Linked DNA regions of Prochlorococcus marinus str. SB. The protein of the gene in region 1 interacts with the protein of each later gene in a pairwise test. Links are inferred from orthologs where the notes say so. Each region holds a gene or a part of one and is shown in the gene's direction. Other genes may lie near its edges.

The links. Proteins that work in one complex are often made in the same cells at the same time.
Region 2: the proteins of EV02_RS05515 (region 1) and EV02_RS01670 interact in binary tests that used the Escherichia coli proteins (3 or more experiments, as listed by UniProt). The link is inferred for Prochlorococcus marinus str. SB from one-to-one orthologs.

The regions. Positions count from the first base shown.
Region 1 is NZ_JNAS01000002.1:135,607-139,885, reverse strand. What follows is about bases 738-3,723. They hold EV02_RS05515 (peptidoglycan D,D-transpeptidase FtsI family protein), read left to right. Parts: upstream 738-1,347; coding sequence 1,348-3,099; downstream 3,100-3,723. Other genes in these bases: tal (transaldolase), read left to right, coding at 3,190-3,723; EV02_RS09745 (hypothetical protein), read left to right, coding at 1,079-1,348; EV02_RS05505 (CPBP family intramembrane glutamic endopeptidase), read left to right, coding at 738-836. Also shown: more of EV02_RS05505, read left to right, coding at 1-737; more of tal, read left to right, coding at 3,724-4,191; EV02_RS05525 (NAD(P)/FAD-dependent oxidoreductase), read right to left, coding at 4,216-4,279. UniProt on the Escherichia coli protein: Essential cell division protein that catalyzes cross-linking of the peptidoglycan cell wall at the division septum. Required for localization of FtsN.
Region 2 is NZ_JNAS01000002.1:899,840-903,381, reverse strand. The notes cover bases 1-2,896. They hold EV02_RS01670 (FtsW/RodA/SpoVE family cell cycle protein), read left to right. Parts: upstream 1-778; coding sequence 779-2,014; downstream 2,015-2,896. Other genes in these bases: EV02_RS01680 (cytochrome c biogenesis protein ResB), read left to right, coding at 2,754-2,896; EV02_RS01675 (cytochrome c biogenesis protein CcdA), read left to right, coding at 2,097-2,753; EV02_RS01665 (ATP synthase), read right to left, coding at 36-512; atpB (F0F1 ATP synthase subunit A), read right to left, coding at 1-12. In the rest of the region: more of EV02_RS01680, read left to right, coding at 2,897-3,542.

The DNA.
Region 1 (4,279 bases):
TTAAAATATTAGCCATAAGACTAATTCCACTTTTAACAATATTTATTGGCTCTATACTGGCTTTAAAAATATTATGGAAAACCATATATTTTAAAAAGTTTGGTTGGAAAGAAATTAAATCCTTAGATTTAGAATTAATTGATATGGTTTTATTAATTGCAGGTGGATTTGTTGTTTTAGGAGAAGTGGTATCACCTTTATTTTCTATCAGTTTGGTTGAACTTTTTTCTAAAAATATCTCTAATGAATTGTCTCAATCTTTAAAAATTTTCTTTGGATATCTTTTTATGGCCATCCCTCCATTATGGATAGTTTTTTATCAAATTAAATCATTGAATGGTGAATTTACTTTTAAAAAGGATTATTTACAGTTTAATTTCTTGCCAATAAAATATGCAATTATTCAGGGAATTAAAGGTTGGTTAACAATTGTTCCTTTTGTTTTATTGATCTCTCTAATTATGAATATTCTGATCGATAATCAGAATGGTAGTAACCCCTTGCTAGAAATTGTTCTCAATAATAATAATTACTTATCATTTTTTCTATTATTTATAACAACAACCCTATTAGCTCCTCTATTTGAAGAGATTATATTTCGCGGTATTTTACTGCCAACTCTTTCAAGAGATTTTGGAGTAATTTCGGGCATTATATTTTCAGCTTTTATCTTTGCATTAGCCCATTTAAGTTTGGGAGAAATGCCGCCATTATTTGTTCTAGGGATTGGATTAGCAATTACAAGAATTGCTTCAGGGAGTTTGTTTTCCTCAGTTATTATGCATTCTTTATGGAATGGATTGACTTTCTTAAATTTGTTCCTATTGAGGACATAAAGAATTTAATTTTTACTTGCGAATCAAACAAAAAGATGTTTATTTGATTAATAACACTTCTTTTATTAAAAAATAAATCAGAGATGAAACCTTATGGGAATCAACTTAATTTAAAAAAAAAAGTTTTATATAAAATTAAAAAAAACTCAGAAAAAATATCTCTAATTAATGTCAAATTAATACATCAAATTTTCGACACTATTAATATCTCTCTTTTGGTATTAATTTTCACTTTATTTTTCTTGTCTTTTAATAGTCAAAGAAAATGGTCAAATACATATAAAAACTTATATAAAACAAGAGCTATCAATAATAATCTTATTGATTATATTGCCAAAATTGAGGAATTTTATATTAGTGAACTTGAGTCTATTAATACTTATACAAAAACTAAACCTAAAGATTTAATCTATCTAGATAAACTTTCAGAAAAAAAAGAAAGTTTATTTAAGAAAAATTTAAGTAGTTTCATTGAAGGTTTTATAGATAGCAAATATCAAAGGGGATATTGATGAAAAAATACAAAAAAATTGTTCGTTTAACACCACTAGATCAAAGAAGATTTAAATTTCTCTATATTTTTAGTTTACTACTAATATTTTGTTTATTTGGTAGGTTAGTTAAATTGCAAGTCTTTAACGCATCTGATTTGCAAAGGAAAGCTAGATTAATACAGTCTTCTAAAATTAACGCCTTAAAAAAAAGGAGATCAATTGTTGATAGAAATAATAGACTAATTGCTTACGATAAACCTCTTTACAAATTATGGGCCCATCCACAATATTTTAATTTTCCTGGTGATTCAATTAATAGAGTTCGCAGTATTGAAGAAGTTACAAAAAAATTGTCATCTATCTTGGATATTAATAATGAAATACTCGTTGAGAAATTTAATAATAAAATGATTGGTATCAAGCTTTTGGATAAGATTTCTGAAGAAAAGGCAGAAAAGATTAGGAACCTTCAAATAAGCGGACTTGATTTGTTTAAATATTCTCATAGATATTATCCTCAAGGAGAGATTTACTCCAATCTTGTAGGTTTTGTAAATGATGAAAATAAAGGTTCAGCAGGTTTAGAGCTTCATTTAGATAATCAAATTAAAGTTTTTAATAAAAGTAATTTAATAAAAAGAGGAGGAGATGGAACTCCTCTACCGGATAATTCGGCCCCAGGGGATTTTATTTATGATTACAAAAGTTTAGGGCTAACTATAGACTCAAAATTACAGAAAGCGTCATTCAATGCATTATCAAAGCAAGTAAGGGAATGGAAAGCAAAGAAGGGATTTGCCATAGTTATGGATGTTAATAATGGTCGGATCCTCTCCTTGGTTACAGTCCCGTCATATGATCCAAATAAATTTTGGCAGTATGATTCTGAACTCTTTAGGGGTTGGTATTCTCAAGATTTATTTGAGCCTGGTTCAACTTTTAAACCTATTAATCTTGCCTTAGCGTTAGAAGAAAAAGTAATCCAGAAAGATGGATTAGTTGAAGATATTGGAAGGATTAAGGTTGGAGGATGGACACTTTCGAATTGGAATAAAAAAGGTAATGGATACATTGACTATCCAAAAGTATTGCAGGTTTCAAGTAATGTTGGGATGGTAAAAATAATGCAAAATTTAGACCCCACAATTTATTGGGATTGGCTACAAAATTTAGGTATAAATAAAAATTTAGAGACTGACTTATTTGAATCAACTGCAGGCCAACTAAAGAGAAAAGATTTATTTGTAAATCAATCAATTGAACCTGCCGTAACTTCTTTTGGTAAAGGGTTCTCAATCTCGCCACTTAAATTGGTTCAACTTCATGCGGCTTTAGCAAATGGGGGGTTTGAAGTGACTCCACATGTAACCTCAACTTTCAAAGAAAGAGTTAATAAAAATTCAAAGAAACAATTTTTTTCACCGGATGTCTCCAAAATTGTTCTTGAATGGATGGAGAGTGTAGTAGATAAAGGTAGTGGATCTGGAGCGAAAATCGAGGGTTATAGGATAGCTGGGAAAACGGGTACATCTCAAAAAGCCATAAATGGTTCGTATACAAGTAAAAAAGTTTGTAGTTTTGTGGCAACCTTACCAGTTAATGATCCAAAATTTGCCGTCCTCGTGGTTATTGATGAGCCATCTAAATCATATGCATATGGTTCAACTGTTGCTGTACCTGTAGCTAAAGAAATTATCGAGAGTTTGATAGTTATTGAAAAAATACCTCCTAATATTAAAGATCACGGAATGATTGTTAAAAAACCCTAAAATTTTCCATTTTTATAAATATTTAGTTCATTATCTGATGATTTCATCAGGAATAAAAGCTAGTTTATGTATATATATCATTGTCTAGATATGAAATCAATTTTAGAACAATTGTCCTCAATGACCGTTGTTGTTGCTGATACTGGAGATTTAGATTCGATAAAAAAATTTCAACCAAGGGACGCCACCACCAATCCATCGCTAATACTTGCTGCTGCTAAGAACCCTGATTATGTGAAGTTAATTGATAGAGCTTTAGACAGTTCACAAAAGGCATTGTCCCAAGGATTCTCTGAAATTGAATTAATTAAAGAAACTGTTGACCAAGTTTCAGTATTTTTTGGAAAAGAAATATTGAAAATTATTTCAGGGCGTGTATCTACAGAAGTTGATGCAAGACTGAGCTTTGACACTGAAGCTACGGTAGAAAAAGCAAGAAAATTGATCAATCTTTATAAAAATTTTGGAATTAAAAAGGAAAGAATTTTAATTAAGATTGCCGCAACTTGGGAGGGAATTAAGGCAGCTGAAATTTTGGAAAAAGAGGGTATTAAGTGCAACTTAACTTTACTTTTTAACTTCTGCCAAGCTGTAACTTGTGCTAATGCAAAGATAACTCTAATTTCTCCCTTCGTTGGCCGTATATTAGATTGGCATAAAGCAAAAACTGGTAAAACTAGTTTTGTCGGTTCTGAAGATCCTGGTGTTATTTCGGTTACACAAATATACAATTACTTTAAAGAAAAGGGATTCAAGACAGAAGTAATGGGAGCGAGCTTTAGAAATCTCGATGAAATAAAAGAATTAGCAGGTTGCGATCTTTTAACAATCGCACCAAAATTTCTTGAGGAACTAAAAAAAGAAAAAGGAGAGTTAGTTAGAAAATTAGATGAAAGTACCCAAATAAATAATTCTATTGATTATGAATTTGAAGAAAAAGATTTCAGATTAAGTATGTTAGAAGATCAAATGGCAAGTGAAAAGCTTAGTGAAGGTATCACTGGATTCAGTAAGGCTATAGAAGAATTAGAAGAGCTGCTAATAAAGAGATATTCAGAGATTAAAAATCATAAATTGATTTCTGCTAATTAAATTTAAGTTCGAATTGAAAAAGAATTAAGCCCCGCTTTTTGTTAAAAGTCGTCTGATAACTCTTTTTGCAATATCTTCATAACTCATT
Region 2 (3,542 bases), 760 kb from region 1 along the record:
ATTAAAAAACATTTGTTTTGAATAAAAAAATTTACTTAAGAACGTGAAAAATAAAGAATGAGTGAAGGCTTATAAATAAAAAAACCTATCATTGCAGGAAAAATATCCAAATATCCTAGCTTGCTCGCAAAAATAAAGAGACAAACTGGAACTAATAGTTGCAATTTTGATACACCTGATGATTCTTTACCAAGTTTCCCTATACTTTTGGCAAGCAAACGAAGGTAAAAAATTCCGGCAATTGCACCTATAAAAATACTAAAACCAAAAGTAAAGCCTAGAAAAATTCCTGTTATTGATGCTAATAAAATTGAAACAATAAAAGTAATTCCAAAAATTGTTAATTGCAATTTTGTGTATTCATCATTTTGGGAAAGCAAATGATCTATTTGATTGGCAATGCCAGATTTACTTTCTTTAATGATCGAATTATTCAGGGATTGAGGAAATTGAACATTCTCATTAGAAGGATGCTCAAGTTTTTTTCTATTTGAGTCCACTGATGTGAACATAGTTTAGAAACCCCTCTGAATGGTTTTAAGTAAGTATATAAACTCACGGAATCTATCACGGAGAGGTCCCTTTTAGCTAGTTTTTTTTTATAAAAAATTAATTCTTAAGATTTATAATGAATCTGTAGGCCATTTTTTACTTTATTCTTCAAAAATAAAATTTATGAAAAGTCATCTTTTGAATTGCTTTAACACTTTAATACCTTAATAAAAGACTTGGCAAAATCTCAATTAAACGTCTCAATAGTAAATATACATCTAAAAAATTGGAGATAAGTCAAGAAAAAATAAAATATAAAAGAATTTCTAAAAGAAAAAAAACCTTTAGTTCTAATTACAAAAAAAATTTCAGCAATTTAACAGAGTCTATATTTCCCTTACCTTGGTCGATATGGCCTTATGAAGCAAAAATCCTCATTGTCATCATTGGCATTTGGTCAATATTAGGAATATGCATACTAGGATCATCAAGTTGGTGGGTGGCTAGTAGGGAAATGGGAAATTGGGCTTACTTCTTGAAAAAACAAATCATTTGGACAATTCCCGGAATTGGTTTATTTTATTTCGTACTTAATACAGACATTAGAAATCTTTTAAAGTTTTCAAGAATTATTTTTTATATTTTATTCTTTTTGATTTTACTTACCAATCTTACTGGAATTACAGTTAATGGATCTTCAAGATGGCTAGTGCTTGGCAATTTACGTCTCCAGCCATCTGAATTAATTAAACCTTTTTTAATTCTAGAAGCTTCTAATCTTTTCGCACATTGGAATCTAGTAAAGAATGATAAAAAATTAATTTCAATTATAACCTTTGGTTTATTAATTTTTTTAATACTTAAACAGCCTAATTTAAGTACTGCATCATTAACTGGAATTCTTCTTTGGGTAATGGGTTTATGTGGAGAAGTAAAACTTAGCTCTCTTTGCTCATTTGCTTCAATGGGATTAATTACTGGATGTATCAGCATCCTTAATAACGAATATCAAAAACTGAGAGTTACTTCATTTATAAATCCTTGGAAAGATCAACAAGAAAATGGATTTCAATTGGTTCAAAGTTTATTAGCTATAGGTTCAGGTGGTCTATTTGGTCAAGGTTTTGGACTGTCGATACAAAAATTACAATATCTGCCGTTCATGTATACAGATTTTATTTTTGCAATTTTTGCGGAAGAATTTGGTTTATTGGGGTGTACTTTATTCTTAGGATTTTTAGCATTATTCTCTTATGTAAGCCTAAGAATTAGTCTTAAGTGCAGGAACAATTATACAAAATTAGTTGCTATGGGATGTGGTGTGTTGTTGACAGGTCAATCAATAATGCATATTGCTGTAGCAACAGGTTCAATGCCTACTACAGGGTTACCACTACCTTTCATTAGTTATGGTGGCAATTCATTAATAGCGTCTTTTTTTATTGCAGGGATGCTAGTTAGATGTTCATTAGAGTCAACAGGATTCATTGGAATGATTAGTACACGAAAGACTCTTAATTAGTTAGAATTTAAAGGATTAAATTCAAGCTATCGAATCATTTAATTTAGTTATTTCAGAATTATCTCAAAAGGGTAATCTGCTTATGCAGAATGGTCTTAATAGTCCTGGTCCATTTACTATATTTTTGGTTTTCAGCGCAGGACTTTTAACAAGTCTTGGGCCATGTTCATTATCATTACTGCCAGTGACTATTGCTTATATAGGCGGAACAGAGAAAAATAAATTTAAAATTATTAGTTTTTCAGGAGGTGTAGTTTTTTCGCTTGTTGCACTGGGGGCTGCGAGTGGATTCTTAGGTAAAATATATGGGCAAATTCCATCTTATTACACTTCATTTGTTGCCTTATTAGCAATAATAATGGGTTTAAATTTATTAGGAATTCTAAAGTTTCAATTTCCGAATGGACCTGATATAAAAATAATTGAAGATAAAATACCAACATTTATAGCACCTTTTGCCATAGGGACTACTTTTGGACTAGCTTCTTCACCTTGCATTACTCCAGTTTTGGCAACTCTTTTGGCTTGGGTATCGCAAGCTAAAAACCCGATAATATCTATTATTTTTTTATTTTTCTTTGGGATAGGCCAAGTAACTCCATTAATCATTGCAGGAGCAACTGCAGAAAACTTAAAGCAATTTTTAGCTCTTAGAAAATTTAGTCAAATAATTCCGACTTTAAGTGGGATATTTTTAGTTTCCCTAGGGCTATTAAATTTATTTTCAAATTGGATTTAAATGATTATTTTTAAGAATCTTATTTTAAAAATATCAAGTTTAAGATTCGCTATATCGCTGATAATCTTCATTGCTATTGCAAGTGGAATAGGTACTTTTATACCTCAAGGTAGTAATAATAAATTCTATATTAATAATTTCGATAGTGCTCCCATTTTTGGATTTTTAGATGGAGAAAAAGTCTTAAAACTTCAATTGGATCATATATATACAAGCTTTTGGTTTTTATTTACATTAATTCTTCTTTGCATTTCTCTTGCAGCTTGTAGTTTCAGGAGGCAAATTCCTTCATTAAAAGCTTCATTAAAATGGATTGAATATAATAGCGAAAAAAAATTTAGCAAACTGCAACTAACTACAAGTTATCCAATCAATCAAGATGGAGAACATATAGCAAAAGTAGATTTATTACTTAAAAAAAAAGGATGGAAAACATACAAATTTCATAGTCATATTTCTGCAAGAAAGGGTTTAATTGGAAAAATCGGTCCTTTAGTTGTACATATCGGATTAATAGTCTTACTTATAGGTTCAGCATATGGAAGTTTTACAAGTCAATCAAAAGAACAATATTTACTGCCTGGAGAAACTTTAGATCTTGTCAATGAGAGCACAAACTCAAAAGCGAATGTAAAATTAGTCGATTTTTCTATAGAACGTGAAAGTGATGGTGTGCCAAAACAGTTTATTTCAAAATTAAATTTTTCTTCTGAAGATCTTAATTTAAATGAAATAAAAACAACCAAAGTTAATCACCCAATCAGGTTTAAAGGATTAACTATTTATCAA